Linked DNA regions of Microbulbifer sp. GL-2. The protein of the gene in region 3 binds, or shares a complex with, the protein of the main gene of each other region. Links are inferred from orthologs where the notes say so. Each region holds a gene or a part of one and is shown on either strand. Other genes may lie near its edges.

Region 1 (9,918 bases), 2.1 Mb from region 3 along the record:
TGGTCTTGATGCCGTCAACCACCAGTTCAGACAGTGCTACGCGCATACGCGCAAGGGCAGTTTCGCGATCCTCAGCGTGAGTGATCACCTTGGCGATCATAGAATCGTAGTTGGGTGGTACCGTATAGCCGGAGTAAAGGTGTGAGTCCACACGTACACCGAGGCCACCGGGCATGTGGAAATTGTTCACCCTGCCGGGGCTGGGGAAGAAAGTCTGGGGGTCTTCCGCATTGATTCTACATTCGAAAGCATGGCCGCGGATCACTATGTCTTCCTGCTTGAGGGAGAGCTTCTCACCGGCGCAGACACGGATCTGTTCCTTAATCAAATCGACACCAGTCACCATCTCGGTTACCGGGTGCTCCACCTGGATACGGGTGTTCATCTCGATAAAGTAGAAGCGCTCGTTCTCGTAGAGGAACTCAAAAGTACCGGCGCCGCGATAGCCGATATCAATGCAGGCCTGTACGCAGGAGTCGTATACCTGCTCGCGCACCGCATCTGGAATACCGGGAGCTGGGGCCTCCTCCAATACTTTCTGGTGGCGGCGCTGCAGCGAGCAGTCACGGTCGCCCAAGTGTATGGCATTGCCCTGGCCATCGGACATTATCTGGATCTCCACATGGCGTGGATTCTGCAGAAATTTCTCCATATACACAGTACCGTCACCAAAAGCGGCCTGGGCTTCGGATTTGGTCACTGCAATGGCGTTGATAAGATTCTCGGCGCTTTCCACTACTCTCATGCCGCGACCGCCACCTCCGGCTGCGGCCTTGATGATGATCGGGTAGCCAATCTTTTCCGCAATCTCGAGGCAGCGCTCACCGTTGTCCGGCAGCGGGCCATCGGAGCCGGGCACCGTCGGCACGCCGGCTTTTTTCATTGCGGCAATGGCGGATACCTTGTCACCCATCAAGCGGATTACATCCGGGCCCGGGCCGATAAAGGTAAAGCCACTTTTCTGCACCTGCTCGGCGAAGTCGGCATTTTCTGCCAGGAAGCCGTAGCCGGGGTGGACGGCAACCGCATCGGTAATCTCCATAGCGGAGATCAAAGCGGGTATGTTCAGGTAGCTCTGCGGAGAGGGGTTGGGGCCGATACAAACGGATTCGTCGGCCAGGCGAACATGCTTCAAATTGCGATCCACCAAGGAGTGTACCGCCACAGTGGCGATACCCATCTCTTTACAGGCGCGCAAAATCCGCAAGGCGATTTCGCCGCGGTTGGCGATCAGGATTTTGTCGAACATTGTGACTTACCCCAATCAGACGATGGTCACGAGCGGTTGATCGAACTCTACCGGTTGCCCGTCTTCCAGCAGAATGGACTCGATAGTGCCGGACTTGTCGGCCTCAATCTGGTTCATCATCTTCATCGCCTCAACGATGCACACCACGTCGCCAGCTTTAACCTGTTGACCGACCTTGACGAAAGGCTCGGCACCGGGGCTGGGGGCTGCGTAATAGGTGCCCACCATCGGTGATTTCACCGCATGACCGCTAAAAGCAGGTTTGGATTCCTTTTCCGTGGGAGCCGGGGCCGCGCTCTGAGTGGGGGCTGCCACTGGAACAGGAGCCGGAGCGGCGGGGGCGCCGTACATTGGCATGACTGGCTGGCTAGCGTTGCTCACACCGCGGCTGATGCGCACAGACTCTTCGCCCTCCTTGATCTCCAGCTCGCCGATATCCGATTCCTCGAGCAGTTCAATTAGTTTTTTAATTTTGCGGATATCCATAGTTCATTCACTCGCAGGTTGATTCATTGGTTTCGAGGCGCTATATCCAGTTGGTGTATGGCTGCCTGTAGTGCCAGTGTGTAGCTGTGTGGACCGAAGCCACACACCACACCGCTGGCTAAGTCGGATAAATAGGAGTGGTGCCTGAATTTCTCCCTCGCGTGGGGGTTGGACAGGTGCAGTTCGATAAACGGAATGGCAACGGCGGCCAGGGCATCTCGTAAGGCTACGCTGGTATGGGTAAATGCCGCAGGGTTGATCACAATAAAATCCACGGCGCTGTTGGCCGCCAGGTGGATACGCTCAATCAGGGCTGACTCGCTGTTACTCTGCAAGGTTTCCAGCTCATGCCCGGCGGCGTCGCACTGGCGCCCCGCCGCTTCATTAACTTCCGCAAGCGTGGTGGAGCCATAGATGTGAGGCTCACGCGTGCCAAGCAGGTTGAGGTTGGGGCCGTGCAGGAGTAGAAGTTTAGCCATAATCTGCCTTGAGAAATGTTGCCGAAAAACCACGAAATGTAGTCTAAAGTTGGCTATCTTGCGGGCAAAATCGAATATTGGCCTGTTTGCCCGAGTGCTTTTGGCGAGTGTGCCGCAAAAGTGACTCCCTGTCCATGCCTGCCTGGCAGTTTATCGAAGTTAGCGGCATTTCGGCGATATTTGGCTAAAAATTAGCGCAAAATATCCATGTCGTGGCCTTTTTACCCCAGCGAATGGCTACAAAGGCGGAAGTTTCCTCTGCGGGACTGAAGAATTGCTGAGTCCGCCCTCGGCAGCGGCTTCCAGTTCCATCAGTAATTCTTCTCGAGAAAGGATCTGGGGCAGGATTTTGGCTTCGCCGCCACTGGCGGGGTAAAGCAGGTAGAGTGGCACACTGGTGCGCCCGTACTTTGCCAACAGGGCGCTGATATGTGGATCCTGATTGGTCCAGTCACCCTTCAGGGCTACAACCCCGAGTTTTTCGATAGCACTACTTACCGCATCGCTCGACAGCACTACTTTTTCGTTGGCCAGACAGGTGATACACCAGGCTGCGGTCATATTCGCAAGTACAGCGCGACCCTCGCCGCGTGCGGCTTCCAGCTTCTCTGCCGAATAGGGCTGCCAGTAGTCACTGGTCTGCTGCTGAGTCTGGGGTGCTGTACTGAGGCGTGGCAGAAGTATTACAGCAAAGGTCAATGCGGCAATCGCCACAGTACCATGCAACCAGCGCCACTGTGGGCGTGGCCATAGCCATAATGCAAAGGCGATAGCGACAGCGCCAGTGAGCACCAAGGTGACGCCGTCACCGCCAGTCTGGCGCCCCAGTACCCATAGTAGCCAGACGGCAGTTAGATACATGGGAAAGGCCAGCAACTGCTTGAGGCGATCCATCCAGGGGCCTGGCCGTGGTAACTTCTCCACCAGGGCGGGAATATAGGTCAGTAAAAGGAAGGGGGCCGCCATGCCGGCGCCGAGAGCCGCAAAAATGCTGAGTGCCACCACCGCTGGTTGGGTTACTGCAAATCCCAGCGCTGAACCCATGAGCGGCGCAGTACAGGGGCTCGCCACCAAAGAGGCCAATACTCCGGAGGTGAGTGAGCCGCGCAGGCCCTGGCTGTTATTCAGGTTGCTGCCGACCCCCATCAGGCTGGAGCCAAATTCTGTAACCCCGGAAAGACTTAGTCCCATGATGAAAAACAGGTATGCAAGAGCAGCCACCAGCCATGGGGATTGCAATTGGAAGCCCCAGCCGATCGCCTCACCGCCGGCACGCAACGCCAGCATGATCGCGGCGATAGCGACAAAGCTCAGGATCACCCCGGCAGTGTAGGCCCAGCCGTGATGGAGCCGCTGGTTGGCATTCTGTGCCGCCTGGCTCACTGCCAGCAGTTTGATGGAGAGCACTGGAAATACACAGGGCATCAGGTTCAACAGTAGGCCGCCAGCGAAAGCGAATAGCAGGGCAAAAGGCAGAGTAATACTGCTGCGGTTACTTTTACCCGCCTGGGACGAGAGGCCATTAGTCGTAGAATTGCTGGCTTTGGAGAAGCCGCCTTCTACCGCATGGATACTGCCGCTGGAGGTGTCCACCGTGTAATGGCGAGTTTGCGGTGGATAGCAGAGCCCCGCATCGGCACAGCCTTGATAGTGCAGCTCCAATTGTGTTGTGGTATTTGGGTTATTGAGGGCGATAGGGAATTCCAGCTGGCCGCGATAGACCTCGGTCTCCTTCTCGAAATAGTCATCCCAGATCACCTCGCCAGTCGGCAGATTCAGGGACAATTCGGTTTTTTGCCCGTTATCGATACGATAGAGGGCAAGCTTGTCACGGTAGAGGTAATATTCCGGGGCAATTTCAAATATGGCACTGAGCTGGCTACCGCTGAGGAGCAGGTCTTGTCGGTAGGCCTCGTCCACTGGCAGGAAAGCGTTGTCCTGGGTGCTATTGAGAGATGCAAAAGGATTGTCGGGGCCCTGGGCCAGGGAGCTGGCACTGGACACAAACAACAGGGTTGCCAGTAGGGCGAGGAAATTATTTCTGAAACTTCTGGTCATCACAGCCATAGATGAAAAAATTCATTATAGTCGGGCGCATAGTTCTGACTGCTGCACCGGACGTGGGTTCAGTTGCGCCAGCAGTATAGCGATGCCAGTGGTACAAAAAAACAACAACGGGGGATTGCTTTGCCGTCATTTGAACGCCTTCACAGCCTTGGAGTCTGCCTGTTCATGGTTGTTGTGCTGGGGGCCTGTACATCCAATCAACCGGCTCCAGCCCCCGCTAGTCCGCCGCCGAAGAAAACCGGGCCCTCACAGGAGGAGATTCGGCGGGGCAATGTGACTTTCTTTCTCAAGCGAGCTGAGCAGGCCCTGAACAAGGGATACCTGACCCAGCCGGCTGGCGCTAGTGCTTATGACTACTACCTGAGAGTACAACAGCTGGACCCCGATAATCGCCGTGCGCAAACGGGGATCCAGACCATCGTGGTTACTTATGTGGAACAGGCTCGCGAGGCACTGCGCCGACGCGCTTTCGGAGAGGTGCAAACCCTGCTCAAGCGAGCTGAGATGTTAGCGCCAGGCAATGCCTTGGTAGACGAAGTGCGTGGGCAGCTGTTGCGAGAGCGGGGTCGTGCCCGTCTCGACCTGCCGGAGGGAGAGAGCATTGGGTTGCCAGCATCAGAGTTGAATGCCCGGTCGGAACGTCTTTCTAATCAGTTGCGGCAGGTTGCCCAGCGAATCCGCAGTGAGCAATTGCGCGTCATTATTATCGCCAGGGATGATGCTCAGGGTCGCTGGGTTTACCAGCAGTTGCGTGAGGCCGTACCCGGTTACCGGGTGCGGGGCGATATCAAGGTTGGCAGTCCAGCGCGATTACTTCTTGTCAAACCCAATGGAGGGGTCCAATGAAAAAACCAGCTCTGTCCGAGTGGATACTTTTAGTCAGTGCTCTGTTATTCGTCGCCAAAGCCCATGCTGTCAACCCGGACCTTCGGGTAGACGGATATGCCCGCGAGACGCCCCCGGGAGCGCCGATGAGTGCGGCTTACTTATCCCTTCACAATACTGGGGCGAAGGACTTACTGCTGGAGGCTGTGGAGCTGTCGGGAAGTCAGGATGGGGGGGCCGACCTGCATACTACCGAGCGCAGTGAGGGTGTCAGTCGAATGCGCCCACTGAAACAAGTGGCGATTGCTGCCGGCCAGCAATTACAGATGGCACCGGGTGGTATACACCTGATGATTCACGGATTACGCCTGCGTGCAGGGGAATTGTTGCCATTGCGGCTGGTCTTTAACGATGGCTCCAGCCTGGAGGTCCAGGTACCGGTAGTGGGGCAGGGTACAGCAGAAAAAGAGCATCACCATCACCACGGTTGAGCCGGGGTATTTATTTTTATTGAAGTAAGGGGAGGGAATAATGAAGAGGTTACTGTTATTTGTGGGAGCACTCGCCCTGGCGGGCTGTGCCCACAGCCCACTGCAAATCCAACTGTATCCGCAGGTCCAGGTTGCTGCAGACTCCATAGGGTCGGGTCATAGCTTAAATGTGCAAGGGGTCAATGAATTACCCGGGGGCGGTCTGGGCTCACTGGGTGGGGTTTATGCTGAGACTTCACAGGTAAATATCGCCAATGATGCGGGAGAGGCGATTGCCACCGGTCTGCGCCAGGGGTTTGCCAACTGGTCTTTTCGTATCACAGATACGGCGCCTGAGGTGCAGGTCGTGGCGAAGTTGGTGAAACTCACTTACAACAGCCCCAATACGGTGTATACCACAACCATTGATACCTCCGCAGAAATCCACCTGGAAGTTACCGCCGGGTCGGCTTCTTATTTTGCGACTTACAGTACATCTGGCCAGGATCGCAACTTGGTCAAGCCCAGTCGCGAGGAAGTGCAAACTCGGGTAAACGGACTATTGAGTGCCACTCTGCAGAAGGTATTTGAGGATGAGAAACTGAAAAATTTCTTGCGTACCCGCTTGTGAGTGTGCAATTTAGGCGCCCTGTGACAGCGGTATGGCTGGGAGGCTAAATAATTGAATAAAGTCGGCGATCTTGGACGATTATGTCGATAAATCTGCCTGATTTACAGGGTGGGGAACTCTGTGGCAACTGTGTTGGCGGTTGCCAGTACCAAGCTGCTTTGTCGGCACAGGAAGTGTGGCCGTGACTCTGATTGACCCCAAGTCAGCTGAATACCTGGGGCCTCTGGGCCAGCTGGAGGCGCGCCTCAATCCCGCTGAGCAAATTAGCCTGCAGGCGGCGGAAGCAGCTCTCGGAGAGATTGCCGATGGGGTGATAGTAACCGACCCTAGGGGTTTGGTCCTTTATGCCAACCCCCTGGTTAGTGAAATGACCGGGAATCTGGTCGGGTTGCTGCCGGGTCAGCCGGTCAATGAGGGGTTGTCACTTTGTGATGAGAAGGGCGTCCCGCTTGCGCCAATATTACCGGACTCTCCCGCCGAGGAAGTGCCCAGAACAAGGGAGATCAACGCCTGTATCCATAGGCTTGGTGATGCCCGACAGCCTCTAGAGGTCACTGTGCAAGTGATGGCACTATGGGGTGCCGGCGTATTAACACATTATGTCCTGGTGTTGAGGGATACCTCCGCCGCCCGGCGGATCTCCACACGCCTCAGCTGGCAGACCAGCCACGATGCCCTTACTCGCCTGCCAAACCGCCAGTACTTTGAAAGCGAGCTGCAAAAGCTCCTGTCCCAGTGTGTCGATAAACGCCAGTATCATGTGCTGCTGTACCTGGATGTTTACCAGTTTAAGGTAATTAACGACACTCTCGGTTTTGTCGCTGGTGACCAATTACTCGTTCAGCTGGTAGCCCTGCTGCAGCGGGGTTTATCCAGTGTCGACCTGTTTGCTCGAGTGGGCAGTGATGAGTTTGCAATCCTGCTGCGGGATTGCACTCTGGAAGAGGGTGGGCGCGTAGTGGCACGTCTGCGGGAATCTGTGCAGGAATTCAGATTCCATTGGCTGGGTAATGACAACCGCGTTGCAGTTTCGATCGGTGTGGTTGGTGTGGATCGTTTTACCCCCAATGCCAGTCAGTTACTTGCTACAGCCAATGATGCCTGCTGCTCTGCCCGGGAGCAGGGGCGTAACCGGGTAAAGTTATTCGGTGACTCGCGTAAGTCGCTGGAGAAACGCCGTGAAACCACCTGGGTGGCAGAAATCCACGCTGCCTTGCGCGAGGATCGCCTGATTCTATATCGACAACCGGTGGTGTCCCTCAAGGGGGAGCGCAAGGTGCATCACTTTGAGATACTGGTGCGCATGCTAGGCCGCGATGGTGGGGTAATTTCGCCGGGTCTATTCCTTCCGGCAGCAGAGCGCTACGGATTGATTGAGGAAGTCGACCGTTGGGTAATCCGTAAGGTATTCCATTATATGGCCCAGGAGCAGCATATCGGCATTGCCGGTACCAGCTATGCAATTAATATCTCCGGTATCAGCTTGGGTGATGAGACTTTTGCCGATTTCGTTTTGCAGGAGCTCACAGAGGCTGGGGTAACCCCTTCACGGGTACAGTTTGAGATTACCGAAACCAGTGCTATCAACAACCTGGAGCGCGCACTGATCTTTATTCATAAGCTGCGCGCTGCCGGTTGTAGTTTTGCTCTGGATGATTTTGGCCGCGGTGTCTCCTCCCTGGCCTACTTGCGTCAGCTACCGGTAGACTATTTAAAGATTGATGGAAGTTTTGTGCGCAATATGCTGGAAGATGAAATCGACAGCGCGATGGTGAGCACCATAGATCACCTGGCCAAGCGCATGGGTATCAGCACCATCGCTGAATATGTTGAGAGTCCGGAACTGATGGAGCGGCTCTGCCTGATGGGAGTGGACTACGCTCAGGGTTTCGGCATTGCCGCTGCTACAGGGCTGCCTGAGATTGGAGAGTTTGAGGGTCTTTAGGCCCTGCAGGCGACCACATGATCGCCTGCAGACTTCCTTTTAAATAACGGTTGCGAGCAGTTCGGAATGCTGTTCTGCCTGTAAGCGAGGGCCATACTGGCTGACGACCTGAGCGGCGGCACGGCAGGCAAGTTCCCCCGCTTCGGTAAAGCCCATTTCGCGATTGATTCCGTAAAGGAAGGCGCCTGCAAACATATCTCCGGCGCCGTTGGTGTCGATAGCGTGTACCTCTGGGCTGGTCACGCGCTGGAGCTGGGTGCCATCCCATAGCAATGCGCCATCGGCGCCAAGAGTGATGGCAAAACTGAGGCAGTAGTCGCGCAAGGCCTCAGCGGCGGAGTCCAGAGAGTCGGTTCCTGTAAAGCCAAGCGCTTCATCGCGGTTGCAGAACAGCATATCCACACCGCCGCCAATCATCTCTCTCAGGCCTTCGCCAAAGAACTGTACCATGGCCGGGTCGGACAGGCTCAGGGCGGTTTTTACGCCGGCTTGCTGCGCCTGTTCACGCAGGGTAATCGCCGCTTGGCGGCCGGTATCAGAAGAGACCAGGTAGCCCTCGATGTAGGCCCAGCGGGAAGATGCCAGTGCCTCCTGGTCCAGCTCTGCCACGGACAGCTTTTCGCTGATACCCAGGTAGGTATTCATACTGCGTTCTGCATCAGGTGTGATCAGTACCAGGCACTTGCCGGTGGTGCCGCCATCGGCTTCCTGCAGGCTGGCAGGGTAGTCGACTCCGGCCGCACCGAGATTGCTGCGATAGAAGTCGCCATTTTCATCTGCGGCGACTTTACAGGAATAGAAGGCCTTCAGGCCGAAATAGCTGGAGGCGATCACGGTATTGGCACCTGATCCGCCACAGGCGCGCCTGGCAGTTATCAGGTGGTCCTGTAGATCATCTACCAGTTGCTGCTGCCGGGTATCGTCCACCAGGGTCATAACTCCCTTTTCAACACCGAGGGTCGATAGATCCTCGTCGGATACCTCGATTTCCGTGTCCAGCAGGGCGGCGCCAATGCCGTAGAGATCGTATTGGTGCATGTCTATCCTTTTCGGGTTTTTTGTCTAGATTTCCGCCGCATTATGGCTCTGATTACGGCAAGTGCAAGGTGATGGGTTTGACTTCAATCGGACAGCGTTTATAAAGGCGCCCTAAGCCTCAATATGAACTAATGGGGCACACTTGTGGTCAATCCACGAACAGGTGCGAGTAGCACCTCTATTGACGACCGGCCAGTATCCACTGCCCGGCGTTGAAGTGTGGCGGTTCAGGGATGTACCCCAAAGGCACCGGTTCGGGTGCCGGAGGCAAGATACCAGTGGAGCTGCCACCTGCTGGTATCCTACCCCTGATAGCGATAGGGCACCTGCGCTTCGTTGTCGATTGATGTACCAAGTTGGCAGCTGGATACCACTTTTTTTATGGCATCGATGAAACGCCGGCGCAGCAAAGCGTCAACACCGAAGAGACGATATCGCTGGCTCAAATTCCTGTTCCTGCTGGCCCTGATGGGTGGTCTCGCCCTCGCTGGCTATATGGCCTATTTGGATGTGCAGTTGCGCGAGAGACTGGACAGCCGCCAGTACCAACTGCCGGCGCGAGTGTATGCTCGTCCCCTGGTCCTGCGTGAGGGTATGGCGATGCATCCGGGTGAGCTTGTCTCCGAGTTTGCCGCGCTCAATTATCGCAAGCAGAAAACTCTTAGCGAGCCTGGTTCCTGGTCTCAGGAAGGTATGGACTATATGGTCTGGCGCCGCGACTTTATTCA
Region 2 (10,012 bases), 2.1 Mb from region 3 along the record:
AGAAATTCAGGCACCACTCCTATTTATCCGACTTAGCCAGCGGTGTGGTGTGTGGCTTCGGTCCACACAGCTACACACTGGCACTACAGGCAGCCATACACCAACTGGATATAGCGCCTCGAAACCAATGAATCAACCTGCGAGTGAATGAACTATGGATATCCGCAAAATTAAAAAACTAATTGAACTGCTCGAGGAATCGGATATCGGCGAGCTGGAGATCAAGGAGGGCGAAGAGTCTGTGCGCATCAGCCGCGGTGTGAGCAACGCTAGCCAGCCAGTCATGCCAATGTACGGCGCCCCCGCCGCTCCGGCTCCTGTTCCAGTGGCAGCCCCCACTCAGAGCGCGGCCCCGGCTCCCACGGAAAAGGAATCCAAACCTGCTTTTAGCGGTCATGCGGTGAAATCACCGATGGTGGGCACCTATTACGCAGCCCCCAGCCCCGGTGCCGAGCCTTTCGTCAAGGTCGGTCAACAGGTTAAAGCTGGCGACGTGGTGTGCATCGTTGAGGCGATGAAGATGATGAACCAGATTGAGGCCGACAAGTCCGGCACTATCGAGTCCATTCTGCTGGAAGACGGGCAACCGGTAGAGTTCGATCAACCGCTCGTGACCATCGTCTGATTGGGGTAAGTCACAATGTTCGACAAAATCCTGATCGCCAACCGCGGCGAAATCGCCTTGCGGATTTTGCGCGCCTGTAAAGAGATGGGTATCGCCACTGTGGCGGTACACTCCTTGGTGGATCGCAATTTGAAGCATGTTCGCCTGGCCGACGAATCCGTTTGTATCGGCCCCAACCCCTCTCCGCAGAGCTACCTGAACATACCCGCTTTGATCTCCGCTATGGAGATTACCGATGCGGTTGCCGTCCACCCCGGCTACGGCTTCCTGGCAGAAAATGCCGACTTCGCCGAGCAGGTGCAGAAAAGTGGCTTTACCTTTATCGGCCCGGGCCCGGATGTAATCCGCTTGATGGGTGACAAGGTATCCGCCATTGCCGCAATGAAAAAAGCCGGCGTGCCGACGGTGCCCGGCTCCGATGGCCCGCTGCCGGACAACGGTGAGCGCTGCCTCGAGATTGCGGAAAAGATTGGCTACCCGATCATCATCAAGGCCGCAGCCGGAGGTGGCGGTCGCGGCATGAGAGTAGTGGAAAGCGCCGAGAATCTTATCAACGCCATTGCAGTGACCAAATCCGAAGCCCAGGCCGCTTTTGGTGACGGTACTGTGTATATGGAGAAATTTCTGCAGAATCCACGCCATGTGGAGATCCAGATAATGTCCGATGGCCAGGGCAATGCCATACACTTGGGCGACCGTGACTGCTCGCTGCAGCGCCGCCACCAGAAAGTATTGGAGGAGGCCCCAGCTCCCGGTATTCCAGATGCGGTGCGCGAGCAGGTATACGACTCCTGCGTACAGGCCTGCATTGATATCGGCTATCGCGGCGCCGGTACTTTTGAGTTCCTCTACGAGAACGAGCGCTTCTACTTTATCGAGATGAACACCCGTATCCAGGTGGAGCACCCGGTAACCGAGATGGTGACTGGTGTCGATTTGATTAAGGAACAGATCCGTGTCTGCGCCGGTGAGAAGCTCTCCCTCAAGCAGGAAGACATAGTGATCCGCGGCCATGCTTTCGAATGTAGAATCAATGCGGAAGACCCCCAGACTTTCTTCCCCAGCCCCGGCAGGGTGAACAATTTCCACATGCCCGGTGGCCTCGGTGTACGTGTGGACTCACACCTTTACTCCGGCTATACGGTACCACCCAACTACGATTCTATGATCGCCAAGGTGATCACTCACGCTGAGGATCGCGAAACTGCCCTTGCGCGTATGCGCGTAGCACTGTCTGAACTGGTGGTTGACGGCATCAAGACCAATATCCCCCTGCAGGAGGAGCTGGTGCGCGATGAGGCGTTCGCCAAAGGCGGGGTAAATATCCACTACCTGGAGAAGAAGCTAGGGCTCTAGCCCTCGCCAGCCGGGGCAAAGTTGGAGAGAATTGCGTCCGACGACGAGCCCAAACGCCATGGATGGCGATAATTGTCGCAGGGAACGGGTGGGCTACCCACTCACAACAGCAGTTACTCACTACGGAATCCCTATGCCCTGGCTACAACTCCGCGTTGACACCGATCGTGCGCACGCGGAAAAAATCGAAAACGCACTGCTTTTTGCCGGTGCCGTCTCTGTCACCCTGCAGGACAATGCAGACCAGCCCATCCTTGAACCCGGTCTCGGCGAAGTCCCCCTCTGGGACCAAACCCGGATAACCGGCCTGTTCGATGCCGAAGTCGATACCTCCGTAACCGAAGCCAAAGCCGCCTCATTCCTATGCGAAATGCTGCCCAATGTGCGCTGGGAGCAATTGGAGGACAAGGACTGGGAGCGAGAGTGGATGTCCCACTACAAGCCCATCCAATGTGGCGACAACTTATGGATTTGTCCCAGCTGGTGCAAGCCGCCACACCCAGAAGCCGTCAACCTACTGCTCGACCCCGGCCTCGCATTTGGTACCGGCACACATCCCACTACTTACCTATGCCTACAGTGGCTGGCAAGTGAACCTCTTCAGGGCCACAGTGTTATCGATTTTGGCTGCGGTTCCGGCATCCTCGGTATCGGCGCCCTACTGCTCGGTGCTGAACGCGCTATTGGCACCGATATTGATCCCCAAGCCCTTATCGCCAGCCGCGATAATGCCAAACGCAATAGCATCGACCCGCAATGCTTTCCGGTGTATCTGCCGGAAAAAATCCCACACGAAAGTGTGGATACCATGCTTGCCAATATTCTCGCCGGCCCCCTGGTGGAACTCGCAGCTGAACTGGTCGAACTGACCAAGGTGGGCGGACGTATCTGCCTGTCCGGTATCCTTGCCTCCCAGGCCGAGCAGGTGAAAAAAGCCTATGCGCAAAATATTAAGTTCGATGAAGATGGCGAGCATGAGGGCTGGGTACGCCTGAGCGGTACCCGCATTCGCTAAATGCGCCAACCACCACTACGCGGGGGGACGGCAGACTGATAAACTTGACCGCAAAATAAACTGCGCCATAGTCGAATGTCTCAACTGGTAACCCGCTGCCCCCATTGCAGCACCTCTTTTCATATTAATGACCAGCAACTGCGTGCTGCCCGCGGCGCCGTGCGCTGTGGTTCCTGCCTGCAGGTTTTCCGCGCCGACGAAAACATCGTATTCAATGATGAAAGCGCTAGTACCCGCAGCGACCTGGAAGCCCTCCTGGAAGACGACGACTTCCTGATCCACGACGATATCGAACTGGATGACGAGGAGCCAACCCCATCCAGGCAACCGGAACCCTCCCCGGCGACACCGATCGCGGAGATAGAGAAGAAACCACAAGAGAGAAAACCGGAAGTTCCTCCACAGGGCGATACAGAACCGGACCCCGACACCCTTATCGGTGACGCCTTTGGTGATAACCAGTGGCAGGAGCTGCAGGAAGAGACTATCCACGAGGAGGAATCCGAAGAGGACCTAGAATCTGTTCTCAAGCCGGACTGGGATGATGCTCCCGATTTCAACGGTAGCCCTGAATCCAATAGCCAGATCAGTACGAATCCTCGAGCCTATAGCAAAAACCAGGAAGATCCCGGTCCTTGGGAACAGCCCCAGACAGCGCAGGCTCCACCAGCAGAAATCTTCGAGTCCAGCTCGTTGCCGGCCCACTCAGATTCCTCCACACTGGAGGCTTCAGAGCCTATTACCAACGCTATCAATGGGCGCAGGGAACCCTTTTTTGCGTCCAGTACAGATACCAACGATAAACCCCAAGCGCAACCCGAGCGCGAACAGCTGATCTCTGCTATCCAACCCGCTCCCCTGGAAATGTCCTGGGGAGTAACGCCAAAAAGGAAGGTTGTGAGCCCCTGGCTCTGGTGGCTACTCTTACCGCTGCTGACTATTATTCTGCTGGCACAGGTGGCTTACTTCCAGTTTGATAACCTCAGTAAGAAGCAGCCCTGGCGTAGTATCTACGCCGCAACCTGTCCATTGTTCGGATGCACCGTGCCTCAGCTCAGGGACCCCAACGCCATCCAAGCCACCAATTTGATGGTGCGCAGCCACCCACAACTGGAAGGCGCCCTGGTAGTAGATGCAGTGTTAATCAATACCGCACCCTACAACCAGCCATTCCCCAATCTGGAACTGAATTTCAGCGACCTCAAAGACCGTGCAGTAGCAAGCCGTCGCTTTACCCCGGGAGAATACCTGCAGGGCGAGTTGGCCGGGCGGAAACTTATGCCTCAGGGCAGTCCCATACATATCGCTATCGAAGTGGTAGACCCCGGCACCGAAGCGGTGAATTATGAGATGAAGATCACTCAGTAATAGAGAGCTGCACATAGAGCAAGCTGTAAACTGGCACGCAAAGCCTCCAAAATTGCACACTCTGCAGGCTAAACGGATAGTGTTCGATCAAATTGCCCGCTTTTTCGCTTTGCCATTAACGGGGCAACCGCTATCATAGGCGGCTGTTTTGCCGGGGCTCGATATGCCCTACCCACAGCCCAAACGGAGCTAGCGTGTCCACCGCCATAGGCCCCTATATTATCGACAACCCGGTAATTCTGGCGCCCATGGCCGGAGTCACCGATCGCCCTTTCCGCCAGCTTTGTCGAGAACTCGGCGCCGGTTTGGTAGTTTCGGAAATGGTGACCTCGGACACCCGCCTGTGGAACAGCCGCAAATCGCGCTTGCGTCTGGATCACGGTGGCGAAACGGCGCCGATATCGGTGCAAATCGCCGGTGGTGACCCCGAAATGATGGCGGAAGCCGCTCGTGAAAATGTGCGCCGCGGCGCACAGATTATTGATATCAATATGGGCTGCCCGGCAAAAAAGGTGTGTAAAAAAGCAGCGGGCTCCGCCCTGCTGCGGGATGAGAAGCTGGTGGCGGATATTCTCCAGGCCGTGGTCCAGTCTGTCTCCGTCCCGGTGACGCTAAAAATCCGCACCGGCTGGTGCCCGGATTCCCGCAATGGCGTCACTGTAGCCAAAATGGCCGAGGATTCCGGGATCGCCGCACTGGCAATCCATGGCCGCACTCGCGCTTGCGGCTACCACGGACGGGCTGAATTCGATACCATTGCCGAAATTGTATCCAGGGTGAAGATCCCGGTTTTTGCCAATGGCGACATTAGCAGTGCCGAGAGAGCCCGACAGGTGCTCGATTACACTGGCGCATCTGCGGTCATGATTGGCCGCGCAGCACAGGGACGACCATGGATTTTTCGGGAAATAGCCCACTACCTCGCCACCGGCGCGCGGCTACCCGAACCGACATTGGATGAAGTCAGGAATATTTTGCTCGCCCATTTGGGCGAACTACACCGATTCTACGGTGAGGTGATGGGGGTCCGTATCGCCCGCAAGCACGTGGGCTGGTACTTGAAGACACTCGCTGACAGCGAGTCCTTCCGCAAGACCTTTTTCCAAATAGAGAGCGCAGAAGTACAACATGCCAGCGTTCACGAGTGGTTTGAACGCCGAATAACGAGAGGGGCACAAGCGGCATGAATAATGAAGTATTGATTCCGGATACTGGCAACGAAGAAGTATCCTCCAGGGGGCAGACTCAACTGGCACAGCCACAGCAGCAGTCCCTGCGCGATGCCGTTGAGCACGCAATGGAGAACTACTTCCGCCACCTGGATGGCCAGATGGTTACCGATGTCTACGACATGGTGCTGTCAGAGATCGAAGCGCCCATGCTCGAAGTGGTGATGAAATATACCCGTCACAACCAGACCCGCGCTGCACAGCTGCTGGGTCTTAATCGCGGCACCCTGCGCAAAAAACTGAAGCGCTACGGGCTGCTGTAAGCTACCGAACAGATAGAAAACCCGAAGGGGGGATGAGGTCACTCATCCCCCCTCGCTATTTTCCTCGCGGTAGTTTTTGCCGCCCCACCGGTAACCTCTCGAAAACCCGGTGGCAAAACCTTTTCAGAAACCAGTTGGACCAAGTGCAATGACAGACAAGGTATCGATCCGCCGCGCGCTGATTAGTGTATCTGACAAGAGTGGCATCGTTGAGTTCGCCCAGCAACTCACTGCCATGGGCGTTGAAATCCTCTCCACCGGCGGCACTCATCGCCAACTCAAAGAAGCCGATATCCCGGTAGTAGAAGTCTCTGATTACACAGGCTTTCCGGAAATGATGGATGGCCGAGTCAAAACCCTGCACCCTAAAGTGCATGGTGGCATCCTTGGCCGCCGCGGCACCGACGATGCGGTGATGAGCGCACATAACATCACGCCAATTGATATGGTGGTAGTCAACCTCTATCCCTTCGCACAAACCGTCGCCAAGCCCGACTGCTCCCTGGAAGACGCTATCGAAAACATCGATATCGGCGGACCTACCATGGTGCGCGCCGCAGCCAAGAATCACAAAGATGTCACTATCGTGGTTAACGCCAGCGACTACGGCAATATCATTAATGAGTTGAAAACCAACAATGGTGCTCTAAGCCATGCCAGCCGCTTCGACCTGGCAGTAAAAGCTTTTGAACATACTGCGGGATACGACGGTGCCATCGCCAACTATCTGGGTGCGATCAAAGGCGACGAAAAGCAGCTGTTCCCGCGCACCTACAACAGTCAATTTATCAAGAAACTGGATCTGCGCTACGGTGAAAATCCGCACCAAAAATCCGCTTTCTACACCGAAGCCAATCCGGCAGAGGCCTGCATTGCCACCGCAAGCCAGTTGCAGGGTAAAGAGTTGTCCTACAACAATATTGCCGATACCGACGCGGCACTGGAGTGTGTAAAAGCCTTCGACGAGCCGGCCTGTGTCATCGTCAAACACGCCAACCCCTGCGGCGTGGCCATTGCTGAGAATACTCTCAATGCCTATAACCTAGCCTTCGCTACCGACAGCGAGTCTGCCTTCGGCGGCATTATCGCCTTCAACCGCGAACTGGACGGCGCCACCGCCCGCGCTATTGTTAAGCGCCAGTTTGTGGAGGTGATCATCGCCCCGTCTGTATCCGAGGAAGCCAAGCAGGCCGTGGCTGAGAAGAAGAATGTCCGTCTGCTGGTTTGCGGCCAGTGGGGCACTGAGCGCACATCCGCACTGGATTACAAACGCGTAAATGGTGGTCTTCTGATACAGGACCGCGACGACGGAATTGTTACCGCCGCTGACCTGAAGGTGGTCTCCAAACGTCAGCCCACTGAAGAAGAGATTCGCGACCTGCTGTTCACCTGGAAAGTCGCCAAGTTCGTAAAATCCAATGCCATCGTTTACGGTAAAGACGGCCGAACTGTCGGCGTGGGCGCTGGCCAGATGAGCCGTGTTAATTCTGCACGCATCGCCGCGATTAAAGCAGAGCACGCCGGCCTCGCCGTTCAGGATTCGGTAATGGCCTCCGATGCTTTCTTCCCCTTCCGCGACGGCATAGATAATGCCGCTGCAGTGGGCATCCAGGCGGTAATCCAGCCGGGCGGTTCGATGCGCGACGAAGAAGTGATCGCCGCTGCGGACGAGCACGATATGGCTATGGTCTTTACCGGTATGCGCCACTTCCGCCACTAAACTGACACGGTCAACGCGAGGCACTCACTGTGGCTCGCGGCACTTGGGCGGTAGTAGTACCCTGTCGCTCTATGTATCTAATAAAAACGCCCGCTCTCGCGAGGCGACAACTGCGGGCCTGCGACTCCGCCCCGTACTGATTCCGCGCTAAACTAGCGCTCCTGATACCTGTCCAATGGACCCACGCGGTCGACTTAGGGGGATTTAACAATGAATGTATTGATTATCGGTTCTGGTGGCCGCGAGCACGCCCTGGCGTGGAAGGCTGCACAAAACCCTGCGGTGGACACCGTGTTTGTGGCGCCGGGCAACGCAGGCACTGCACGCGAGGAAAAGCTACAAAATATAGCCATCGGTATCGACAATTTCCCCGCCCTGGCCGACTTTGCCGAGGAAAATGGTGTAGAACTCACCATCGTTGGCCCCGAGGCCCCACTGGTTGAAGGTATCGTAGATTTCTTCAGCGGTCGCGGCCTCGCCGCTTTTGGCCCCAGCAAAGGCGCCGCCCAATTGGAGGGCTCCAAGGCCTTCACCAAGGACTTCCTGGAGCGCCATAAGATCCCCACCGCGGCCTATAGCAACTTCACTGAGATAGACCCGGCGATTGAATATATCCGCGAGCGAGGAGCACCTATCGTAGTAAAAGCCGATGGCCTCGCTGCGGGAAAAGGCGTAATCGTTGCGGAAACCGTGCAACAAGCCGAATTGGCTGTGCGCGATATGCTGTCCGGCAACGCCTTTGGTGACGCCGGCTGCCGTGTAGTAATCGAGGAATTCCTGCGTGGCGAAGAAGCCAGCTTTATAGTGATGGTAGACGGGGAAAACATCCTGCCCATGGCCACCAGCCAGGACCATAAGCGCGTTGGCGATGGCGATACCGGCCCCAATACTGGCGGTATGGGGGCCTATTCCCCCGCTCCAGTGGTAACCGACAGTGTCTACCAACGCATTATGAAAGAGGTGATTGAGCCCACCGTGAAGGGGCTGGCCGCAGAAGGTACCCCCTACACCGGTTTCCTCTACGCTGGCCTGATGATTGATCCGGAAGGCGCTCCGCGGGTGATCGAATACAATTGCCGTTTTGGCGACCCGGAAACCCAGCCCATCATGATGCGCTTGAAATCTGACCTGGTGGACCTGTGTCTGGCCGCGTTGGACAAGAAACTGGATAGCACTACCGCTGAGTGGGACACACGCCCCGCCCTGGGTGTAGTGTTAGCCGCCAATGGCTATCCTGGCAGCTACCGCAAAGGCGATGCCATCAGTGGATTGGAAAAAGCCGATAGCGACAATGCCAAGGTTTTCCACGCTGGCACCGCAGAGGATGGTGACCGGGTGGTGACCAATGGCGGCCGTGTTCTCTGTGCCACCGCGTTGGGTGACAGCGTAGCCGATGCCCAGGCCAACGCCTATGAAGCGGCACGCGCAATCTACTGGGATGGGGTCTTCTGTCGCAAAGATATCGGCTATCGCGCGGTCGAGAGAGAAGAGGCCACTGCCGGCGAACAGCAGTAATAGCCACTTGTAGCGACCGCTCCAGCGGTTGCTACTTCAGCGGAGCAGTAGAACATGAGTGAACGCAACCTGAGCGGGCTCGATCGCCTGCTAATCCAGGCCGATCGCGCCCTGCGCACTTTGAGCCCTGGAGAGCCCTGTCACACACGCCCCTCCCCTGCCAGAGAGGAAGCTGAAGCCGAACTCAGCGACGCCGAACGCAAGCATGCCGCCGGCTTGATGCGGGTCAACCACAGCGGCGAAGTATGCGCCCAAGCCCTCTATCAGGGACAGGCCCTCACCGCGAAACTGCCTGAAGTACGCGGTGAAATGGAACGCGCCGCCGATGAAGAAATTGATCACCTGGCCTGGTGTGAACAGCGTCTGCAAGAACTGGACAGCCGTCCAAGTCTGCTCAATCCCATTTGGTATGGGCTGTCATTTGGTCTCGGTGCAGCCGCTGGTAAAGTCAGTGATCGAATCAGCCTCGGATTTGTCGCCGCAACTGAAGAAAGAGTTTGCAAGCACCTGCAAAGTCATTTGCAACAGCTCCCCCCTCAGGACAACAAAAGTCGTGCCGTAGTGGAGCAAATGCTGATTGACGAGGATAAGCATGCCCATGCAGCCCTTGCCGCTGGGGGTAGTCGATTCCCGGCTCCGGTAAAGGGGGCTATGTCTCTGGTGGCCAAGGTAATGACTTCAGCCAGCTATAAAATCTGAAGGGAACCTGGGTGGCGGTTGCAGCCCTATAAATAAACCGGCTGGGTATTTATCAACTTCATATACCCAGCCCAATCAAAACCACATTACTCAGGCTTCTTCAACCCGATAGCTATGCACAATTTCCACTCCCGCATTGCGCAACATAATAGAAGCTGAGCAATACTTTTCTGCAGACAGCTCCACCGCTCGTGCTACGTGAGATTCTTTTAGCCCACGGCC
Region 3 (10,001 bases):
ATTACCGTTCAGTAATGGGGATTTTCTGAAGGCGCGCTTTTCGGAAGCCCTGGGAAGATTCTAACAATAAAGGGAATCGGATATGCGTGTGCGTAAGCTGGCACTTGCAGTTGGTCTAGTCGGTGCACTGGGAAGCAACGCGACTCTGGCGCTCGGACTGGGGGAGATCAAACTCAACTCCACCCTTAATCAGCCGCTTAATGCGGAAATCGGATTACTGCAAACGCGCGGTTTGGACGATGCGGAGATCAAAGTACGCCTTGCAGGGCCGGATGAGTTCGATCGTGCAGGCGTGGAGCGTTCCTACCTGCTGACCTCGCTGCGCTTCGATGTGGATTACTCGGGTGCCAAACCGGTTGTTCGCGTAACCAGCCGCGAACCGATACGCGAACCTTTCTTGAATTTTCTGGTGGAAACCCGCTGGCCCAGTGGGCGCTTGTTGCGCGAGTACACCCTGTTGATGGATCTGCCGGCGTTCTCGCCAAATGCGACTCAGCAACCGGTGCGAGCTGCAGAGCGTGAACGTCAACAGGTGCGCCGTGATGCCCCGGTACAGAGACCGGTTCAGCGCCCGGCCCAGCCAGCGCAGCAGCCAGCAGTACAGCCCGAAGTTGAGCAGCCCCGTGAAACCCCGGCGGCACAACAGCCCGAACCGGTACGGCGTCAGCCCCAGCGCACCTCCGTTGAGGATAACGGTAGCAACAGCCAGGTTTACGGCCCTGTTTCCTCCGCTGATACCCTGTGGGAGATCGCATTGGAAAACCGCGCTAGCCGTGAGTTCTCTGTGCAGCAGACCATGCTGGCAATCCAGCGCCTGAATCCTGAAGCCTTTATTAACGACAATATCAACCTACTGAAAAAGGGTGCGGTATTACGTCTTCCCAGTGCTGATGACCTGCGCAGTCTGAGCCTCACCGAGGCGATTTCAGAGGTTGCCCAACAGAATAGCTCCTGGCGCCAGCGCAGTGGCGAGGGAGAAGCTGCAACAGGTGCGCCACTGGACGCGCGCGCAGTGGAGGAAGAGACGGTCGCCAGTGATGTGGTTGAAGGGCGTGTAAGCCTGGCTGCTCCGGGTGATAACGAATCTGTTATTTCCGGTTCTGGTAGCGGCGCCGAGGACAGCGAGGCACTGGAAGGAGACCTGACAGTTGCCGAGGAAGAGCTGGACAAGTCTCAGCTGGAGAATACCGAGTTGCGCGAGCGTATCGCCGAACTCGACGAACAGATCGACACCATGGAGACCCTGGTTGAGGTTTCCAGTGAAGAGATGCGAGCGGTACAGGCTGCAGCTGAGCAGTCTGATCCACTGCTTGATCCCAGTGATATTGATGCAGAACTTGATTCCGCAGCGGATGAAATACTTGCGGTTGATGAGGGGGAGTCTCTCAATAGCGTTGAGCAGCCAGGGGTAGAAGCTGCAGCAGCGGAGCCTGAGGCGCGGAATCGCGTGGTCTCTGTGCAGACCAAGCCCGAGCCAACCCTGATGGAGAAGCTCGGTGATAATGTGCAGCTCATTGGTATAGGTGCCGCTGGCCTGTTGGTTGGTGTATTTGGCTTCTTTACCTGGCGTCGCCGCAAGGCCGAGCAGGAGGCGGAGCAGCATCTTGAGCGAGAGATGAGTGCCGAACAGGCGCCAATTGAAATTCCCGAAGAATTCTCTGAGCCAGACGAAACCCTGGCTGCTGTCGAGAGCATGGAGGCGGATGACACCTTCGATCTTGGCGACCTGAGTGATGTGGGTACCGACGACCCTATTTCCGAGGCGGAAATTCACCTGTCCCTGGGACAGTATGAAGAGGCTGAGAGCAAACTGCTGCAAGGTCTGGAAAAAGATCCGCAGGTGGTGGATGCACGCCTGATGCTGATGGAAGTGTACGCCCATCACCAGGATGTGGAGAAGTTTGACGAGCACTACTTGCAGCTACTTAGTATCAGTGATGGCCCTGTTGCAGACCGCGCCGCACGCCTGCGAGAAACTATTGCCGGTGCACCTGACTTTGAAGCACCATCCATGGACTTCTCCAGCGAATCCCTGGAAGCTGCGCAACTGGATGATATCGGTGCAGCTTTGGACCAGGATTTCACCAGTGCTGAACCGTCAGTGATCCCGGGTGACGCCCTCGATAGTGATACCTCGCTACTCGATGATCTCACCATGGACCTGTCTCTGGACGATGAAAGTACTGCTGGCGATGATGCCGGGCAGGAGTTGTCCCTGGATCTGGACCTTGACTCGTCTTTCGAGGAACCGGTCCCAGGCGCAGGTAAGGCTGCCGACCTGGATACGGAGTTCAACCTGGATGACTTGGATCTCGATAGCGCACTGGATAGTGATACGCAGTTGGCTGTAGCCGGCGAAGTTGAGCCGCAGGCTGATAGCGATCTGAATCTTGATGAACTCGATTTGGGTGAGCTGGACCTCGGTGACCTTAACCTGGAGTCTGGTGAAACTGGGGCGGATGAAACCTCCACCGCTGCCGAAAATCAGTTGGCGACGGGGGAGTTGGACCTGGACTCCCTGGAGTTTGAGAGTGCAGGCGCAGCTGTTGAAGCTGCGGTTGCTGAAACCGCTGAATCTAAGACTGGTGGTTCCATTGGTGGCCTGGACTTTGAGCTGGACCTGTCCATGATGGAGGGTGAGGCCGAGGCGAAATTGGCTGCGGCAGAGTTCCCGCTTGAAGAGCCAGCTGAGAATTTAGGACAGGACCTAAGTCTCGAGTCTATTGATATGGACCTCGTTGACCTGGAGAGTTCGGAAACTGGCAGCGAAGGTGACTTATCCCTCGAAGAGTTTTCTGACGATGACCTGGAGATGCTTGGCGGAGAACTGGATTCCGGGCTGGATCTCGACAGCATCAGCCTCGACGATATCACAGGTGATCTTTCCTCTGCCGATGAACTGGCACTGGAGTCTGAGGTAGCTCCGACTGAGCAGGCCAAGCCGTCTGGTACTGGCGAGCTATCTCTGGAGGCGGACCTGGAGCTCGATATGGCCTCCCTTGAAGCCGATGGTGAAGACTTGTCTCTGGGAGAGGAATCTATCGAGGAAGAGTTCTCCCTTGAAGATGAGCTGGCCCTGATTGACGAGTCTACCGATGGTGACCTTAGTCTCGAAACCGGTTTGGGGCTCAGTGAAGAAGGCGTTGCGGAAGCGCCGGAGCAGCTTGAGGCGGTGGTTGAGAAAGAGCAGGGTACTGAAACTGAGTTTGCCGATCTTGATTTTAATTTGGAAAGTGACCTCAACTCGGAGCTGAGCCTGCTCGAAGGTGGTGACGAAATGGGTACCAAGCTGGAGCTGGCCCAGGCTTACTTGGATATGGGTGACAAAGAGGGTGCCAAAGATATCCTCAAGGAGGTGGCCCAGGATGGTGGCAGCGAGCACAAGAATCGCGCCGAGGAAATGCTGGAGCGCATGGTGTAAATTTTCATTGCATCGCACCTGAAAAAACCTCGCACTGGCTGCGAGGTTTTTTTATTTGGCCAGGGAGCTTTCCAAGCGCCTGGCAGGGGCACTGAATTTGTTGGATTCTGCCGCCGCTCTGGATCGAGGGTGGGGTAACAAGTGGTATTTCCGATATGACGCAGGTAAAAGAGCGCGAGTATATCTACAAGGCTAACGGGGAGGTCCCCCCAGGGAAACAGCTGCCCGAGGGATTACGTCGCATTGCCCTAGGGGTCGAATATTGTGGAGCGCGACTGCATGGATTCCAGAAACAGAAGACGGCGGCAGAAACTGTGCAGGCCCATCTGGAACGGGCCCTTTCCACTATTGCCGCTGAGTCTGTCACGCTGGTCTGTGCCGGGCGTACCGATGCGGGTGTTCACGCCACTAACCAGGTAATTCACTTTGATACTCGCGCGCAGCGTCCAGGGCGGGCCTGGGTGCAGGGAGTGAATACCAAGCTTCCAGATGTGGTGCGGGTACACTGGGCCCGTGAGATGCCCGCCCAATTCCATGCGCGCTTCTCCGCCTATGCGCGCAGCTATCGGTATTTGATTCACAGTGCGCCGACTCGCTCTGCCCACAGCGCTGCGGAAGTAACCTGGACCCAGCATCCACTGGACCTCAATGCCATGCGTGAAGGTGCAAACTACTTGCTCGGTCGTCACGACTTCACCAGCTTCCGCGCCTCCCAGTGTCAGGCCAAGAGCCCGGTGCGGGAAATTACCCGTCTAGATATTGCCCGTGTTGGGGCGTTGATCGTGCTCGAGATAAGTGCCAACGCCTTTCTTCACCACATGGTACGTAATATTACTGGAGTACTGATGGCGGTAGGGCGTGCAGAGCGTGCGCCGGGGTGGGTGAAGGAGGTGTTGGACCAGCGCGACCGCTCTGCCGGCGGCGTTACGGCACCGCCATTCGGCCTCTACTTGGTAGACGTGCAATACTCTCAGGAGTTCCAGCTGCCCCAATGCGAACCGGGGCCGCTATTGGTATCTCAGCCTCTTGGCCGGTTGCCTGTGCCATGACTGGAGCTTCTATGTTTAAAGTGACTCGTACCTAGCAGGATGGCACGCGTTCCACACCCTGCACCAATCTGCTAGTATCTTGAGCTCCCTCATTTTTGTTGGCCGCTCGGCTAGTTTCAGGTTAAGCGATGCAAGTGAAGATTTGCGGCATCACCCGTATAGAAGATGCCCTTATGGCTGTTGATGTCGGTGCAGATGCGCTGGGTCTGGTGTTTTACAAAGCGAGTTCACGTTATATCGATCCGCGGGCAGCCGTAGATATTGCCGCTGCGATTCCACCATTTGTTACCCTAACCGGCCTGTTTGTAGATGCTGCGCAGAGCGAAGTTGACCAGGTTTTGGAGCTTGTGCCTCTCAACCTCCTACAGTTTCATGGTGAGGAGGGCGCGCGTTATTGTGAGCAATTCCGGCGGCCTTATATCAAAGCCCTGCGTATGAAAGACGGTCTGGATGTGATTGCGGCAATGGCGGAGCATCCGAAGTCGCGGGGTTTCCTCCTGGATGCCTATCGCCCCGGAGTGCCAGGTGGTACCGGAGAGACCTTTGATTGGGACAGGGTGCCACAAAATAGCGATCGCCCCATTGTTTTGGCAGGGGGGCTGACTCCAGATAATGTAGCCAGCGCTATCCAAGCTGCGTGCCCCCATGGTGTGGACGTAAGTGGTGGTGTGGAGCAGGCACCGGGCCTTAAAGATTCGAAAAAAGTAACGGCTTTTATTCGCGCAGCCAAGGGCGGCTAGCCTGACTACGGAAAATGAAAAGGGCTGCTTGCCGGCTAGGCCGGCGCGAACCTGAAGGTACCAGCAGATCCATGCATCTGCGCCGGTATTTTCAGGTGATATTTAAATAGTGCAGGACGAACTATTTAAATTCAGACAATAGACGGCACAAGGACGTGCCGTTCGCCGGCTAGGCCGGCGCGAACCTGAAGATACCAGCAGATCCATGCATCTGCGCCAGTATTTTCAGGTGACGTTTAAATGGTTCAGGACGAACTATTTAAATTCAGACAACAGACGGCACAAGGATGTGCCGTTCGCCGGCTAGGCCGGCGCGAACCTGTAGATACCAGCAGATCCATGCATCTGCGCCGGTATTTTCAGGTGACATTTAAATAGTGCAGGACGAACTATTTAAATTCAGACAATAGACGGCACAAGGACGTGCCGTTCGCCGGCTGTGCCGGCGCGAACCTGAAGATACCAGCAGATCCATGCATCTGCGCCAGTATTTTCAGGTGACGTTTAAATGGTTCAGGGCGAACTATTTAAACATTAGGTAAATAGCCAAAAAGAAATCCTTGTGATCGACGGAGTATGAGTGTGAGTAAGCCAGGTGCTATCGATTTTTCCACCTTCCCGGATGCCAGTGGGCACTTCGGTCCGTACGGCGGTCGCTTTGTATCGGAGACGCTGATCAGCGCACTGGATGAACTGCAGGCAATGTATAGCCGCCTGAAGGATGATCCGGATTTTGTCGCTGCTTTTGACTACGATCTTGCGCACTATGTCGGACGACCATCCCCCCTGTATCTTGCAGAACGCCTGACAGAGCAGGGTGGTGGAGCACGTATCTGGCTTAAGCGAGAAGACCTTAATCACACCGGTGCGCACAAGGTAAATAATACTGTTGGCCAAGCGCTGCTTGCCAAACACAGTGGTAAGACTCGTGTGATTGCCGAGACGGGCGCGGGCCAGCACGGCGTCGCCACGGCGACTGTAGCCGCGCGCCTGGGATTGGAGTGTACCGTCTACATGGGGGCTGAGGATGTTAAGCGCCAATCTCCCAATGTTTACCGTATGAAACTGCTGGGTGCCGAAGTGGTACCTGTGGAATCTGGCTCCAAGACCCTGAAGGATGCCATGAATGAGGCGATGCGCGATTGGGTTACCAATGTAGATAACACCTTCTACATTATTGGCACTGTAGCTGGGCCCCACCCCTATCCGCAGTTGGTGCGTGATTTTAATTCGATTATTGGCCGCGAGGCGCGTCGCCAGAGCCTGGAGCTGTTTGGTCAGTTACCTGATGCCCTGGTAGCTTGTGTCGGTGGTGGCTCTAATGCCATTGGTTTGTTCCACGCCTTCCTCAATGATGCCGATGTGAAAATGTTTGGTGTCGAGGCTGGTGGCGAAGGCCTGGCTTCAGGCAAACATGCTGCTCCGCTAAATGATGGTATCCCCGGTGTGTTACACGGCAACCGAACTTACCTTATGGAAGATGAGGACGGCCAGATTATCGAGACCCATTCGGTGTCTGCGGGCCTCGACTATCCGGGAGTGGGCCCGGAGCACGCCTGGCTTAAAGATGTCGGCCGGGTTGACTATGTTACTGCTGACGATAAGGAAGCGCTCGATGCCTTCCGTCGTCTCACCCGTACTGAAGGCATTCTGCCTGCACTGGAATCCAGTCATGCGGTTGCCTATGCATTGAAGCTGGCCGCCAGTATGCAACCAGAGCAGAATATCGTTGTGAATCTCTCCGGCCGCGGTGACAAGGACATTTTCACTGTCGCCGCTATTGACGGCATTGAAGTTTAGTTTGTCGTTACTCGCCGATGGCAGCGGGCACACAGCACCAAAATACTGATCAAGTGAGCTGGCGACAGGCCAGAAGTAGCTCAGGGAACACACAGTGACAGAACAAAACAGAATTGATCGCCGCTTTGCCAGATTGCGCGGTGAGGGCCGTAAAGCTCTGGTAACTTATATTGTTGCCGGTGATGGTGGCCTGGAAAATACCGTACCGTTAATGCACCAGCTGGTGGCTGGCGGAGCGGATGTTATTGAGTTAGGGGTACCATTTTCTGACCCAATGGCAGAGGGGCCGGTTATCCAGAAGGGGCATGAGCGTGCCCTGGCCAATGGTGCCTCTCTACGCAAGTGCCTCGCCCTTGTGCAAGAGTTCCGCCAGGCAGATGAGGAAACCCCGGTGATTCTGATGGGCTATGCCAATCCGATCCAGCGTATGGGGGAGCGGGAGTTCGCCGATGCCGCGAGTGAAGCGGGTGTAGATGGTGCCCTGACGGTGGACTTGCCGGCTGAGGAGGCGGGTTCCCTCAGTACCCTGTTGGCGGAACGCAACCTGCGCAATATCTTTCTGCTGACCCCCACTACCACTGAGGAGCGGATTCGCGAGATAACAGGCCTGGCCAGTGGTTTTGTTTACTACGTATCCCTTAAAGGAGTGACCGGCGCCGGCCACCTGGATCTGGATTCAGTGCGCAATAACCTGGAGCATATTCGCCACTTCACTGATCTGCCCCTGTGTGTGGGCTTCGGTATCAAGGATGGAGCCTCTGCGCGCTCTGTGAGTGCCCATGGAGATGGCGCGGTAGTGGGCAGTGTGCTGGTATCGGCTGTGAGCGAGGCATCGGACCTGGCGGCGGCTAAGGAGAGGGTTGGGTCGATCGTCAGTGAGATGCGTAAGGCCCTGGACCGGTAAAACTGGTCTTGTGCTCAGGTGCGAAGCTGGCCAGAAAGCCAAAAATAGCGGCTGATCTGGCCGGGTTTGATGTTCTGCTTAGTGTTTTAATTCGTAGCCTGAAACTCAACGGTCGGTAAAATGAGCCGGCCTACTGAAAGCATCCGGATTTGGAAACGAGATGAGCTGGTTAGAAAAAATTGTTCCCGCGGTGATTCGCACTGAGCGCCGCACCGGCAGCAGCAAGGTCCCAGAGGGTGTGTGGAGGAAGTGTGTCAAGTGTGACGCCATGCTCTACCGCCCGGAGCTGGAGCGCAACTTGAATGTGTGTCCCAAGTGCGATCACCATATACGTATTGGTGCGCGCCGGCGCCTGGATATTTTCCTGGATGAAGAGGGGCGTGAAGAGCTTGCCACCGATGTATTACCGGTGGATCGCCTTAAGTTCAAGGATGTCAAAAAATATAAAGACCGCTTGCTGCAGGCGCAAAAATCCACAGGCGAGAAAGATGCCCTGGTGGCTATGCAGGGGACCTTGAAAGGTAAGCCCTTAGTGGCGGTAGCGTTTGAATTTGCCTTCCATGGTGGTTCCATGGGTTATGTGGTGGGTGAACGCTTTACCCGCGCGGCCCAACGTGCCCTGGAGCAGCGGATTCCCCTGGTATGTTTCTCTGCAACTGGTGGAGCGCGTATGCAGGAAGCCTTGATTTCCCTGATGCAGATGGCCAAAACTTCAGCGGTTCTGGAGAAATTGAAGATGGCAGGTGTGCCCTACATCTCCATTATGACCGACCCGGTGTATGGTGGTGTATCCGCATCCCTGGCCCTGCTCGGTGATATCAACGCGGCAGAGCCCGGTGCCCGTGCTGGTTTTGCCGGCCCCAATATTATCGAGCAGACCATCCGCCAGAAATTGCCCAAGGGCTTCCAGCGCAGTGAATTCCTATTGGAGCACGGCGCGATCGATATGATTATTCCGCGCAGGGAAATGCGCTCCACAGTATCGCGCCTTCTGGGTAAACTGAGCGGTAACTGATATCCCATTCCTCGGAGGTCATTTGGCAGCCTGTTGTAAAAAACCTGGCTGCCCACCTCCTACCATTGATGCACTCAACTATGTCTTCATTGCAAGATTGGCTCTCCCGTCTGGAGCAGCTGCATCCCACTGAAATTGAGCTTGGCCTGGAGCGAGTGTCCAGTGTGGCCACGACTCTCGGAGTACAAAAACCAGCCCCCACAGTGATTACGGTAGCGGGCACCAATGGCAAGGGTTCCTGTGTGGCAACCCTGGAGGCGCTCTTGCGAAGTGCCGGCCGCTCTGTCGGCGCTTATAGCTCTCCGCATCTACTGCGCTTCAATGAGCGGATACGCATCAACGGTGACGAGGTCTCCGATGGGGACCTGGTTCGTGCCTTTGAGGTGGTGGAGGCTGCGCGCGGCGAAACCAGCCTGACCTATTTTGAATTCTCGACACTGGCAGCGTTGTGGTTATACCAGTGTGCCGGGGTTGAGTTTGCCCTTTTGGAAGTTGGCCTTGGAGGGCGCTTGGATGCGGTCAACTTAGTGGATGCAGATCTGGCAATTATTACCAGTGTGGCAATTGATCATGAGGATTGGTTGGGTAGTGATCGTGAAGTAATTGGCCGTGAAAAAGCTGGGATTCTGCGTCCCGGAGCGCCTTTTGTCTGTGCCGAAAGTACGCCTACGCAATCTGTGTTGTCTGCGGCAGAAAAACAGGCGAGTTCGAGCTATTTTATTGGACGGGATTTCACGCTTAGTGAGAGTGAAGAGTTGTACCAGTTTGGCGAACTTCAGTTGACGGTGCCATCCATCAGCCTGCCGCGCTCCAGTATTGCCGCGGCAATAACTGCGCTGGCGCTACTGGGTGCTCTGCCGGAAAAGGGCGTTGAGCGTGTTCTGGCTGACATAACCCTGCCGGGTCGCTGTCAGCAGGTACAATGGGGCGGCCGCAACCTGATACTGGATGTAGGGCATAATCCCGCCGCTGCCGAGCACTTGGCCCGCTGGTTGTACCGCAACCCGGTCGCCGGGGAAACCCATGCCCTGGTTGCGGTTATGGCGGATAAGGATCTGGTGGGGCTGTTTGC

The links.
Region 1: the proteins of accD (region 3) and accB are in contact, whole or in part, in a solved structure (PDB 8UXZ), measured with the Escherichia coli proteins. The link is inferred for Microbulbifer sp. GL-2 from one-to-one orthologs.
Region 2: the proteins of accD (region 3) and accC are in contact, whole or in part, in a solved structure (PDB 8UXZ), measured with the Escherichia coli proteins. The link is inferred for Microbulbifer sp. GL-2 from one-to-one orthologs.

What each region holds. Positions count from the first base shown.
Region 1 is NZ_AP019807.1:1,011,459-1,021,376, reverse strand. The notes cover bases 1-2,716. They hold accB (acetyl-CoA carboxylase biotin carboxyl carrier protein), read right to left. Parts: upstream 1,736-2,716; coding sequence 1,265-1,735; downstream 1-1,264. Other genes in these bases: GL2_RS04490 (protein-disulfide reductase DsbD), read right to left, coding at 2,452-2,716; aroQ (type II 3-dehydroquinate dehydratase), read right to left, coding at 1,759-2,214; accC (acetyl-CoA carboxylase biotin carboxylase subunit), read right to left, coding at 1-1,249. In the rest of the region: more of GL2_RS04490, read right to left, coding at 2,717-4,281; GL2_RS04485 (N-acetylglucosaminyltransferase), read left to right, coding at 4,345-5,127; GL2_RS04480 (copper chaperone PCu(A)C), read left to right, coding at 5,124-5,597; GL2_RS04475 (YajG family lipoprotein), read left to right, coding at 5,638-6,207; GL2_RS04470 (EAL domain-containing protein), read left to right, coding at 6,389-8,152; GL2_RS04465 (adenosine kinase), read right to left, coding at 8,192-9,190; mrcB (penicillin-binding protein 1B), read left to right, coding at 9,572-9,918. UniProt on the Escherichia coli protein: This protein is a component of the acetyl coenzyme A carboxylase complex; first, biotin carboxylase catalyzes the carboxylation of the carrier protein and then the transcarboxylase transfers the carboxyl group to form malonyl-CoA.
Region 2 is NZ_AP019807.1:1,019,488-1,029,499, forward strand. The notes cover bases 1-2,810. They hold accC (acetyl-CoA carboxylase biotin carboxylase subunit), read left to right. Parts: upstream 1-640; coding sequence 641-1,981; downstream 1,982-2,810. Other genes in these bases: aroQ (type II 3-dehydroquinate dehydratase), read left to right, coding at 1-131; accB (acetyl-CoA carboxylase biotin carboxyl carrier protein), read left to right, coding at 155-625; prmA (50S ribosomal protein L11 methyltransferase), read left to right, coding at 2,115-2,810. Outside these bases: more of prmA, read left to right, coding at 2,811-2,996; GL2_RS04515 (DUF3426 domain-containing protein), read left to right, coding at 3,072-4,364; tRNA dihydrouridine synthase DusB, read left to right, coding at 4,613-5,551; DNA-binding transcriptional regulator Fis, read left to right, coding at 5,548-5,856; purH (bifunctional phosphoribosylaminoimidazolecarboxamide formyltransferase/IMP cyclohydrolase), read left to right, coding at 6,005-7,576; purD (phosphoribosylamine--glycine ligase), read left to right, coding at 7,787-9,091; coq7 (2-polyprenyl-3-methyl-6-methoxy-1,4-benzoquinone monooxygenase), read left to right, coding at 9,146-9,790; GL2_RS04545 (OsmC family protein), read right to left, coding at 9,881-10,012. UniProt on the Escherichia coli protein: This protein is a component of the acetyl coenzyme A carboxylase complex; first, biotin carboxylase catalyzes the carboxylation of the carrier protein and then the transcarboxylase transfers the carboxyl group to form malonyl-CoA.
Region 3 is NZ_AP019807.1:3,104,001-3,114,001, forward strand. What follows is about bases 7,203-10,001. They hold accD (acetyl-CoA carboxylase, carboxyltransferase subunit beta), read left to right. Parts: upstream 7,203-8,074; coding sequence 8,075-8,929; downstream 8,930-10,001. Other genes in these bases: trpA (tryptophan synthase subunit alpha), read left to right, coding at 7,203-7,914; folC (bifunctional tetrahydrofolate synthase/dihydrofolate synthase), read left to right, coding at 9,010-10,001. Also shown: GL2_RS13500 (FimV/HubP family polar landmark protein), read left to right, coding at 83-3,421; tRNA pseudouridine(38-40) synthase TruA, read left to right, coding at 3,577-4,470; GL2_RS13510 (phosphoribosylanthranilate isomerase), read left to right, coding at 4,599-5,210; trpB (tryptophan synthase subunit beta), read left to right, coding at 5,787-7,010; more of trpA, read left to right, coding at 7,105-7,202.